Regions from separate parts of the Crossiella sp. CA198 genome, predicted to be linked through region 2. Evidence: riboswitches for the same ligand, from Rfam matches in the RefSeq annotation. Region 2 holds a riboswitch; the other holds the start of a gene.

Region 1 (5,305 bases), on a different contig from region 2:
TGCGCACGCTGCTGATCGAGCAGGTGCCCGGCGGCCGGATCGGCTCGCTGGAGGCCCAGCAGGGCCGGGACACCATGCAGGTCGGTGACATGCGCCGGATCGCGCTGATCGGCCTGATCATCGCCGGGCTGCTCGGTGGCATCAGCGCCGCGATCACCGCGGCAGGCTCGGTGGTCGACCGCAGGCGCACGCTGGCCGCGCTGATCGCGGCGGGCACCCCGGTGCGGGTGCTGGCCAGGGCGTTGCGCACCGAGGCGGCGCTGCCCGCACTGGTGGCCACGCTGGGCGCGGGCCTGGCCGGACTGGCGGTCGGCGGGGCGCTGATGACGCTGGTCCAGGCGCCACTGGCGGTCAACTACTGGCTGGTCACGCCACTGGTGGTCGGCTTCGGCGTGGCCATGGTCGCGGCCTCCGCATGTGGGCCGCTGTTGCGCAGGATCTCCCCGCAGGCTTACGCGGAGGAGTGAGTGCCTCGGCCGTTCGGCCAGTCCGCCGACTGGCCGAACGGTCGGGGTCAGGATGGCTTAACGGCCGATCCGCAAGCGGGGTCTACCAGCGCAAACTGGTTTCAGACACAGAGAGCGCGAAGCGAAGGAGACCACGATGCTGGAGATGGTGCTGACCTGGACCGGCGCGGTGCTGAGCCTGCTGGTGCTGGCGCTGATGATCCTCCCGGCCGTGGTCGACGGCCAGGGCGAGCCGAAGGCGGTCAAGGTGGCCCGCACCGAGCGGATCAAGGCCACCCGCGCCGCCCGCGCCGCCCAGAAAACCCACCGCCCGGCCCGCCACGCGGGCCCCATCGCCGCCTGACCTACAACCACAAACCTGTCGAGTTGGGCCAAGTCGTACGCCTGGTTGGGCAAACCGGGCGTACGACTTGGCCCAAATTGGTGTCAGAGGTTGGGGTAGAGGGGGTGCTTGGCGGCCAGGTCGGTGACCCGGGCGCGCAGGGCGGCCGCGTCGAAGTCCGGGGTGAGCGCCTTGGCGATCACGTCGGAGACCTCGGCGAAGTCCGCGTCGGTGAAGCCGCGGGTGGCCAGCGCGGGGGTGCCGATGCGCAGGCCGGAGGTGACCATCGGCGGGCGCGGGTCGAACGGGACCGCGTTGCGGTTGACCGTGATGCCCACCTCGTGCAGCCGGGCCTCGGCCTGCTTGCCGTCCAGTTCGTGGTTGCGCAGGTCGGCCAGCACCAGGTGCACGTCGGTGCCGCCGGTGAGCACGTCCACCCCGCCGCCTGCCTTGACCAGCGTCTCGGCCAGGATCTTGGCCCCGGACAGGGTGCGCCGCTGCCGCTCGGCGAACTCCTCGCTCGCGGCGATCTTGAACGCCACCGCCTTGGCCGCGATCACGTGCTCCAGCGGTCCGCCCTGCTGACCGGGGAACACCGCGGAGTCGATCTTCTTGGCGAACTCCTGGGTGCTCAGGATGGTGCCGCCGCGCGGTCCGCCCAGGGTCTTGTGCGTGGTGGTGGTGACCACGTGCGCGTGCGGCACCGGGCTGGGGTGCAGCCCGGCCGCGACCAGCCCGGCGAAGTGCGCCATGTCCACCATCAGGTAGGCGCCCACCGCATCGGCGATCCGGCGGAACTCGGCGAAGTCCAGCTGGCGCGGGTAGGCCGACCAGCCGGCCACGATCATCTTGGGCTGGTGCTCCTTGGCCAGCCGCTCCACCTCGGCCATGTCGATCAGGCCGGTGTCCTCGCGGACCTGGTAGGCGGCCACGTCGTAGAGCTTGCCGGAGAAGTTGATCCGCATGCCGTGGGTGAGGTGCCCGCCGTGCGCCAGCTCCAGGCCGAGGATCTTGTCCCCTGGCGTGAGCAGCGCGTGCATGACCGCGGCGTTGGCCTGCGCGCCGGAGTGCGGCTGCACGTTGGCGTGCTCGGCGCCGAAGAGGTCCTTGACCCGCTGGATGGCCAGGCGCTCGGAGACGTCGACGTGCTCGCAGCCGCCGTAGTAGCGCCTGCCGGGGTAGCCCTCGGCGTACTTGTTGGTCAGCACCGAGCCCTGCGCCTCGAGCACGCCCACCGGGGCGAAGTTCTCCGAGGCGATCATCTCCAGGGTGGACTGCTGGCGGCGGAGTTCGGCGCCGAGCACCTCGGCGATCTCCGGGTCGATCTGCGCGAGCGGCGTGTCCAAAGTGGACATGATCGGGTCTTCCTTTCAGCCTGCGGTCAGCTCGTCGTACTCATCCGGCGTGAGCAGCTCCCCGTCCGGGGCCGCGCGGTTGATCCTGATCAGCCACCCGGCTCCGAACGGGTCGGAGTTCAGCAACGCCGGATCCTCGGCCACCGCCTGGTTGACCTCGGTCACCGTGCCGGAGACCGGGGCCAGCAGGTCGCTGACCGATTTCGTCGACTCGATCTCACCGCACGCCTCACCGGCGCTCACCACCGCCCCCACCTCGGGAAGCTGGACGAAGACCACGTCACCCAGCGCCTCGGCGGCGTAGGCGGTGATCCCGACCGTGGCGATCGGACCGTCGGTGATCCACTCGTGGTCCTTGGTGTAGTGCAGTTCGCGCGGAACCGGCATCGCAAAAACAGCCTTTCGGGAAAGTATGTGCAGGTGGGATGGGTCAGCGCGAGCGCTTGTAGAACGGCAGCGCGACTACTTCCGCCGGTTCGGCGTTGCCGCGCACGTCCACCAGCACCTCGGTGCCCGCCGCGGTGTGCGCGTGATCGAGGTAGGCCATCGCGATCGGGTGACCCAGGGTGGGGGAGGGCGCGCCGCTGGTGATCTCGCCCACCACGGTGCCGTCGGCCAGCTTGACCGGCTGACCGGCCCGCGGGCTGCGCCGGCTCTTGCCCGCCAGTCCGACCAGGGCGCGGGTGGTGTGCTGACGGGCTTCCAGCGCGGCCCGGCCGACGAAGTCGCCGAGCTTGTCGAAGCGGACCACCCGGCCGAGTCCGGCGTCGAAGGGGGTCAGCCCGACGTGCAGCTCGTTGCCGTACAGCGCCATGCCCGCCTCCAGCCGGAGGGTGTCCCGGCAGGCCAGCCCGGCAGGCCTGAGCCCCAGCGGCTCCCCGGCCTCGGCGATCCGCCGCCACACCGCCTCGGCCAGTTCGGCGGCCACGTAGACCTCGAACCCGTCCTCGCCGGTGTAGCCGGTGCGGGCCAGGTAGATCGGGTGTCCGGCGATCACCGCGGGGCGGCCTGCGTAGTACTTCAGGCCGGTGAGGTCCTCGCCGGTGACCGCGGTGATGATCTCGGCGGCGACCGGCCCCTGCACCGCGATCAGCGCGGTCTCGGCGGACCGGTCGAGCACCTCGGCGCTCAGCCCGTGTGCCCGCTCACCCAGCAGCGCCCGCACCACCGCGGCGTTGGAGGCGTTGGCCACCACCAGGAACTTGCGCTCGGCCTGCCGGTAGACCACCAGGTCGTCCAGCACGCCGCCGTTGGTGTGGCAGAGCATGGTGTACCGGGCCCGGCCCACGGCCAGTGCGCCGATCGCGCCGACCAGCGCGTAGTCCAGCACCCGGCCCGCCTCCGGACCGGAGATCTCGATCTCGCCCATGTGGCTGAGGTCGAAGAGCCCGGCTGCCTCGCGCACCACCTTGTGCTCGGCCAGCTCACTGCCGTAGCGCAGCGGCATCGACCACCCGGCGAAGTCGGTGAACTGGGCGCCCAGCGCGACGTGCTGGGCGTGCAGGGGACTGCGGCGGGACACGCCGACTGCGGTCACGGGAGGCTCCTGGGGTCGAGGTGTCCACCGGCATGCGGACACCGCTGCTGAGCCTCCCCGCTCTGTCATGGGACCTGAGAGCTTCGCCGCGCGGACGCGGGTTGCACCGTGGGTGAGGTGGGCGAACCCACCTGCTTTCCAGAGTCGCCTCGCTCGAACGGTGACGTTGCCTGAGAGTTTCCGGGGAGTGGTTGCTCCTTCGGCGTCCCGCGCGTGCTTCGTGCCGGGATCTCTCCCGCCCGAGCTCAAACGGCCGATATGCGGTTGTGCCGCGAACCTTCCGGGACGGCCGAGGGGTCTGTCAACCCCTGGGCAGTTCGACCTTGACCCGCAACCCGCCGTCCGGCCGGGGCTCGGCCTTGACCGTGCCGCCGTGCGCGCGGGTGATCGAGTCCACGATGGACAGGCCCAGTCCGGCGCCTTCGCCCTTGTCGGTGCGGCCCTCGCCCCGCCGGAACGGCTCGAACAGTTGCGGGATCTGCCCGGCTGGCACCTTCGGCCCGGTGTTGGACACGGTGAGGCCGCCGAAGACGTCGGTGCGCACCCACACCGTGCCGCCGCTGGGCAGGTTGTGCCGGATCGCGTTGGAGACCAGGTTGGTGACCAGCTGGGTGAGCAGCACCCGGTCGCCGGAGACGGTCGCCTCGGTGAGCCGCACCTGGAGTTCGATCTCCCGCCGCCCGGCCTCGGCCCGGTACTGCCCGACCGCCTCGGCGACCACCGTGTGCATGTCGACCTTGGCGCGTTTCGCCAGGCCACGGTCGCTGCGGGCGAGCACCAGCAGCCCGTCGATGAGCCGTTCGATCCGCCGGTTCGCGGTGAGCAGCTGCTCGCGGATCTCGGCCGCCTTCTCCGGGGTGGGATTTCCGGCCAGCCCGATCTGCACCGCGGCCCGCTGCACCGCCAGGGGGGTGCGCAGCTCGTGCGAGGCGTTGGCCACGAACCGGCGCTGGCTGTCGAAGGAGGATTCGAGCCGGTCCAGCATCCGGTCGAAGGTCTCGGCCAGTTCGGTCAGCTCATCCGGCGGCCCCTTGATCGCCAGCCGCTCGTGCAGGTTGGAGGAGGAGAGCCGTTGCGCGGTGGCGGTGATGGTGTGCAGCGGTCGCAGCACCCGGCCGGAGAGCCACCAGCCCGCGGCCACCGACACCGCGGCCACCCCGATCAGGGACAGGATGGAGACCAGCAGCAGGGTTTCCATGGTGGTGACCTCCACCGCCCTGGTCACCTCGGCGGCGGGGAGGAAGGCCAGCGTGCCGTCCGGCCGGAGCTGGCGCATCGCGACCGAGGACGGCACCCCCTCCAGCGGGATGGTGCGGGCGACCGCGGTGCCCAGCCGGACGGCCAGCTGGTCGCGCACCAGCAGGTAGATCACGGTGAGCAGCACCGCGCCGCTGCCCAGGAACAGCGAACCGTAGAGCGCGGTCAGCTTGACCCGGACGGTCAGCCGGGTCGGCCTGCGGTCAGATCCGGTAGCCGGCACCGGGCACCGTCTCGATCACCGGCGGTTCGCCGAGTTTGGCGCGCAGCTTGGACATGGCCACCCGCACCGCGTTGGTGAACGGGTCGGCGTGCTCGTCCCAGGCCAGTTCCAGCAGCCGTTCCGAGCTGACCACCGCGCCCTGGG
Region 2 (5,305 bases):
CGCGACGGGGGCCGCTCGGTGAGGTGTGGTTGGCTGGCGGAAGGCCGTACGGAGAACACGCGAGCCCTCGGAGCCACGCTGGAACCAGCCCCGGCAACCCAAACCCCGCCCCGCAACCTGCTCGCCCGGCTCTTGATCTGCCTCCCCCCTCCGGTGGTCTGCCCGGCCGGCGAGGCCATCCTTTTTTGATCTTCGGGTTGACAGTCAAGAGCGAAGATCAAGTGCGTCCTCGCCGGACGGGCAGAAATCAAAGGATGGGGGGAAAATCAAGAGCAGAGAGCAGTGCTCGTACGGTTCCCCATCCCCGTCAGCCCTCCGATACCAAACCACATCCCGGGCAAGCGGCCCGTTGCGGTTGGGCGGGCACGCGGAAGCAGGTTGCAGGCCGCTTGCCCGGGATGCGGTGTGTCCTCTCCAGGCTGACGGGGATGGGGAACCGCTCGGGTGGAGTTTGAAAAGCCACCCCGGCCGCCCGGCTTCGGGCTTCGCCCGCCCGCCGCCGCAGAACCCAATGCGAAGCGCCCCGGACCGTTGGCCCGGGGCGCTTGTCGTTCTTGCTGTCAGCTCTCGAAGGCGCTGATGGGCGGGCAGGAACAGACCAGGTTCCGGTCGCCCTTCGCCCCGTCGATCCGGCGCACCGGCGGCCAGATCTTCGGGCGGTCCGACTTCATCGGGAAGGCCGCTTCGGCCCGGGTGTACGGGTGGTCCCAGTCGCCGGTCAGGGATTCCGCGGTGTGCGGGGCGTTGCGGAGCGGGTTGTTGTCCACCGGCCACTCGCCCGCGCCGACCTTGTCGATCTCCTTGCGGATGGCGATCATGGCCTCGCAGAAGCGGTCCAGCTCGGCCAGGTCCTCGCTTTCGGTGGGTTCGACCATGAGGGTGCCCGCCACCGGGAAGGACATGGTGGGGGCGTGCAGGCCGTAGTCGGCCAGGCGCTTGGCCACGTCGTCGACGGTGACGCCGGTGGCCTTGGTGATGGGGCGCAGGTCGAGGATGCACTCGTGGGCGACGAAGCCGCCCTCGCCGGTGTAGAGGACCGGGAAGTGCTCGTCGAGTTTGCGGGCCACGTAGTTGGCCGCGGCGACGGCGGTCAGGGTGGCGCGGCGCAGGCCGTCGGGGCCCATCATCCGGACGTAGGCCCAGGAGATGGGCAGGATGGAGGCGCTGCCCCAGGGTGCGGCGCTGATCGGGCCGACGCCGGTGGCGGGGCCCGCGGTGGGCTGCAGCGGGTGGTTGGGCAGGAACGGCGCCAGGTGTTCGCGGACGCCGATCGGGCCGACGCCGGGGCCGCCGCCGCCGTGCGGGATGCAGAAGGTCTTGTGCAGGTTCAGGTGGCTGACGTCGCTGCCGAACTTGCCGGGGCGGGCCAGGCCGACCAGGGCGTTGAGGTTGGCGCCGTCGACGTAGACCTGGCCACCGGCCTCGTGCACCAGGGCACAGACCTCGGCGACCGTTTCCTCGTACACGCCGTGCGTGGACGGGTAGGTGATCATGATGGCGGACAGGTCGTCGCGGTGGGCCTGGACGGTCTCGCGCAGGTGGCCGAGGTCGATGTTGCCCTTGTCGTCGCAGCGGACCACGATCACCCGCATGCCGGCCATCACCGCGCTGGCGGCGTTGGTGCCGTGCGCGGAGGAGGGGATCAGGCAGATGTCGCGGGCTTCCTGGCCGCGGCTGCGGTGGTAGGCGCGGATGGCGAGCAGGCCGGCGAACTCGCCCTGGCTGCCCGCGTTGGGCTGCACGCTGACCGCGTCGTAGCCGGTGACCTCGGCCAGCCAGGCCTCCAGGTCGTGCACCAGGGAGAGCAGGCCCGCGGCGTCGGCGGCGGGGGCGAAGGGGTGCAGCCCGGCGAACTCCGGCCAGGTGATGGATTCCATCTCCGTGGTGGCGTTGAGCTTCATGGTGCAGGAGCCGAGCGGGATCATGCTGCGGTCCAGAGCCACGTCCTTGTCGGAGAGGGCGCGCAGGTAACGCAGCAGCGCGGTCTCCGAGCGGTGGGCGTGGAAGACCGGGTGGGTCAGGTAGTCCGAAGTGCGGTTCAGCCCGCCACCGAGGGCGTCGGGGGTCTCGGCATCCAGCGCGTCCACGTCGCCGGTGACGCCGAAGGCCTGCCACACCAGCGCGAGGTGCTCGCGGGTGGTGGTCTCGTCGCAGGCGATGCCGACGTGGTCGTTGTCGGCCAGACGCAGGTTGACGCCCAGGGCGCGGGCCTTGGCGACGATCTCGGCGGCCTTGCCGGGCACGTGCGCGAGCACGGTGTCGAAGAAGCGCTCGTGCCGCAGCTCGACGCCGCCCGCGCGCAGGCCTGCGCCGAGCACGGTGGCCAGCCGGTGCACCCGGGTGGCGATGCCGCGCAGGCCCTCGGGGCCGTGGTAGACCGCGTACATCGCGGCGATCACCGCGAGCAGCACCTGGGCGGTGCAGATGTTGCTGGTGGCCTTCTCCCGGCGGATGTGCTGTTCGCGGGTCTGCAGCGCGAGCCGGTAGGCGGGGTTGCCGTCGGCGTCCACGCTGACCCCGACCAGGCGGCCGGGCAGCTGGCGCTCGAGTCCGGCGCGCACCGCCATGTAACCGGCGTGCGGGCCGCCGAAGCCCATCGGCACGCCGAAGCGCTGGGTGGTGCCGACCACGACGTCCGCGCCGAACTCGCCGGGCGGGACCAGCAGGGTCAGCGCGAGCAGGTCCGCGGCGACGGCGACCTGGGCGCCGCGTTCGTGCGCCTGCTCGACCAGGGCCCGGTAGTCGCGGACCTCGCCGCCCGCGCCCGGGTAGGCCAGCAGCACGCCGAAGAACTCGCCCTCGGGCAGGCCCTGGGCGAGGTCGGCGAGCACGATCTCGATGCCGAGTGGTTCGGCGCGAGTCTGGATGACCGCGATGGTCTGCGGCAGCGAGTCGGCGTCGACGACGAACCGCGCCGACTTGGACTTGCCGGCGCGGCGCACCAGCGTCATCGCCTCGGCGGCCGCGGTGCCCTCGTCGAGCATGGAGGCGTTGGCGGTGTCCAGGCCGGTCAGGTCGGCGACCATGGTCTGGAAGTTGAGCAGGGCTTCCAGCCGGCCCTGGGAGATCTCCGGCTGGTACGGGGTGTACGCGGTGTACCAGGCCGGGCTTTCCAGGATGTTGCGCTTGATCACCGGCGGGGTCACGGTGCCGTAGTAGCCGAGCCCGATCATGGGGGCCCTGACCGTGTTGCGGTCGGCCAGCGCGCGCAGTTCGGCCAGCGCCTCGGACTCGGTGGCCGGGGCGGGCAGGGCCAGGCTCAGCTCACCCTCGCGGATCACCTGGGGCACCGCCCGCTGGGCGAGTTCCTCCAGCGAGCCGACCCCGATGACGTCGAGCATCCGGGCCAGTTCGGCGGGCCGCGGACCGACGTGCCGGTCGGCGAAGGGCGTGCCGTGCTCCAGCGCGGCCAACGGGATGCGATCGGGGTTCGGCTGGGTCATGCTCTCGCCTCCGGCGCCTAGGGGTGGGCATGCGGAACTGCCCTCCCCCTCTGTCCGTACCCGGTGTCCGGGCGCCTGAGAGCTTCACCCGGTCACGGCGGACCGGACTTGCACCGTCGGCGGGTCCGCGCAGGACGAGGACCGCTTTCCAGAGGTGTCTGCCCACACGGTCCGCTTGGCCTGAGAGGTTCCGGGGAGGAGTTGCTCCTTCGGCGCCGGACCGATGGCTCCGGTCCGGGCTCTCCCGCGTGGGGATCACGACTACGCGCGAAATCCTACCCCGCCGGAGTTCACCGGAAGTTTCCGACGTGCCCAAGAACACCAGGTCACCAACGGTGGTCAGGGACAGACACAGCTGGTGGTCGTGCTGGTACGCCGAGTGGTCGTGGTGGTGCTGCGCCGAGTGCTGCTGGTGGTGGGCCGGGTGGTGCTGGTGCGGCTGATGGTGGTGCTGGTCAGCGGCAGCTGGCTGACCACCCTGGTCGGGCTCGGCGAGGAGCCGCCGGGCGCAAGCACCGCCTGGGTCAGGAACACCCCGACCACCGCCGCCACCACCGCGCCGACAGCCCCGATGACCGCGGCGCTACGTTCGAAGGCCATCGCCCTCCCCCAATCCGGAGACCATCCGCACCAGCGAGGATGCGTCCGGTCCCGGTCGGTGGGACTAGGTCGTTCGGGTCACCGGCGGTAACGATCGCGGATACCTGGAGCGCCCCTGGTCAGCCGCTGCCGTGCACGTCCCAGACCGGGGTGCGCACCTGTGGGCCGCAGTCCGGCCAGTCACCGCGGCAGATCCGGTAGAAGCCGGGCGGGAAGTACTGCCAGGACTTGCTCACCTGACTCTTGTCCAGGCCGCACTGGGGTTCGGTGAACGGCGTCCACAACCCGCGCATCGAGCCTTCCAGGCGGTAGCACTCCCCCGGCGCGCCCGCGGTGACGAACAACCCGCGCACCGTGTCGGTGCACCCGGGATCGCACACCCTGGTGACCTGGGCGGCGAAACCCGCCTGCTCATGCCGCAGGGTCAGCGGCCTGGTGACGCCCTCGGCACCGGCCACCGCGGGCACGGCCAGGCCGGGCGCCGCGGCCAGGACCGCGAGCAGCAGCAACACAACACGTCGGATCATGCCTGATGAACCCCCTGATCGCGGCCACCCTCCGGCGGCCCGCGGTCAGTGTTGGACACCGCGTGCCCTGGCAGAAGAGCGGCGGCGGTTTCCTGCCCCGGCGGTCGACCCGTTCGGAGCAGGACCAGTGGTTCAGCCGGTCTGCCGGTCCCGGCGCTTGCGGGACAGCTCGTCGTCCTCGCCGGGCAGCAGCTCCACCCCGTCGGCGCGTTCGGCCGGGAACTCGTGGATGGTGCCGCTGATCTCGCGCATCGCCCCGCTGACCGCGATCCCGAACACGCCCTGCCCGCCCTGCAGCAGATCCACCACCTCCTCCGGGGAGGTGCACTCGTACACCGTGGTGCCGTCGCTGAACAGCGTGATCCGGGCCAGGTCGCGCACGCCGCGGCGGCGCAGGTGATCCACCGCGACCCGGATGTTCTGCAGCGAGACCCCGGTGTCGAGCAGACGTTTGACCACCTTCAGGACCAGGATGTCCTTGAAGGAGTAGAGGCGCTGGCTCCCGGAGCCGTGGGCACTCCTTATGGTCGGCGCGACCAGTCCGGTGCGGGCCCAGTAGTCGAGCTGCCGGTAGGTGATCCCGGCGATCTGACAGGCGGCGGGTCCCCGGTAGCCGACCAGTTCGTCCGGCAACGACAGGTCCGGGAACAAGGCACCCTGCTCGGGCGCGCCTCGATCGCTGGGCGCTTCCTCGACCACGCGTGCCTCCCCTCGGCCGACCTTCTGGTCGGCAAC

Evidence for each region. A riboswitch is a leader RNA that binds a small molecule or an ion and turns the genes downstream of it on or off. The one in region 2 is predicted to bind glycine.
Region 1: another riboswitch for glycine. It lies ahead of gcvT (glycine cleavage system aminomethyltransferase GcvT); the one in region 2 lies ahead of gcvP (aminomethyl-transferring glycine dehydrogenase).

What each region holds. Positions count from the first base shown of each region.
Region 1 covers NZ_JBQJIM010000041.1:10,046-15,350, reverse strand. The annotation lists gene ACTOWY_RS41325 (FtsX-like permease family protein) at 1-467, shown strand, start outside; gene ACTOWY_RS41320 (hypothetical protein) at 604-810, shown strand; gene glyA (serine hydroxymethyltransferase) at 894-2,144, opposite strand; gene gcvH (glycine cleavage system protein GcvH) at 2,160-2,531, opposite strand; gene gcvT (glycine cleavage system aminomethyltransferase GcvT) at 2,575-3,666, opposite strand; glycine riboswitch at 3,734-3,829, opposite strand; glycine riboswitch at 3,830-3,929, opposite strand; gene ACTOWY_RS41300 (sensor histidine kinase) at 3,983-5,161, opposite strand; gene ACTOWY_RS41295 (response regulator transcription factor) at 5,142-5,305, opposite strand, start outside.
Region 2 covers NZ_JBQJIM010000029.1:27,943-33,247, forward strand. The annotation lists gene gcvP (aminomethyl-transferring glycine dehydrogenase) at 561-3,443, opposite strand; glycine riboswitch at 3,487-3,600, opposite strand; glycine riboswitch at 3,601-3,700, opposite strand; gene ACTOWY_RS37215 (hypothetical protein) at 3,783-4,043, opposite strand; gene ACTOWY_RS37220 (hypothetical protein) at 4,163-4,570, opposite strand; gene ACTOWY_RS37225 (MerR family transcriptional regulator) at 4,703-5,269, opposite strand.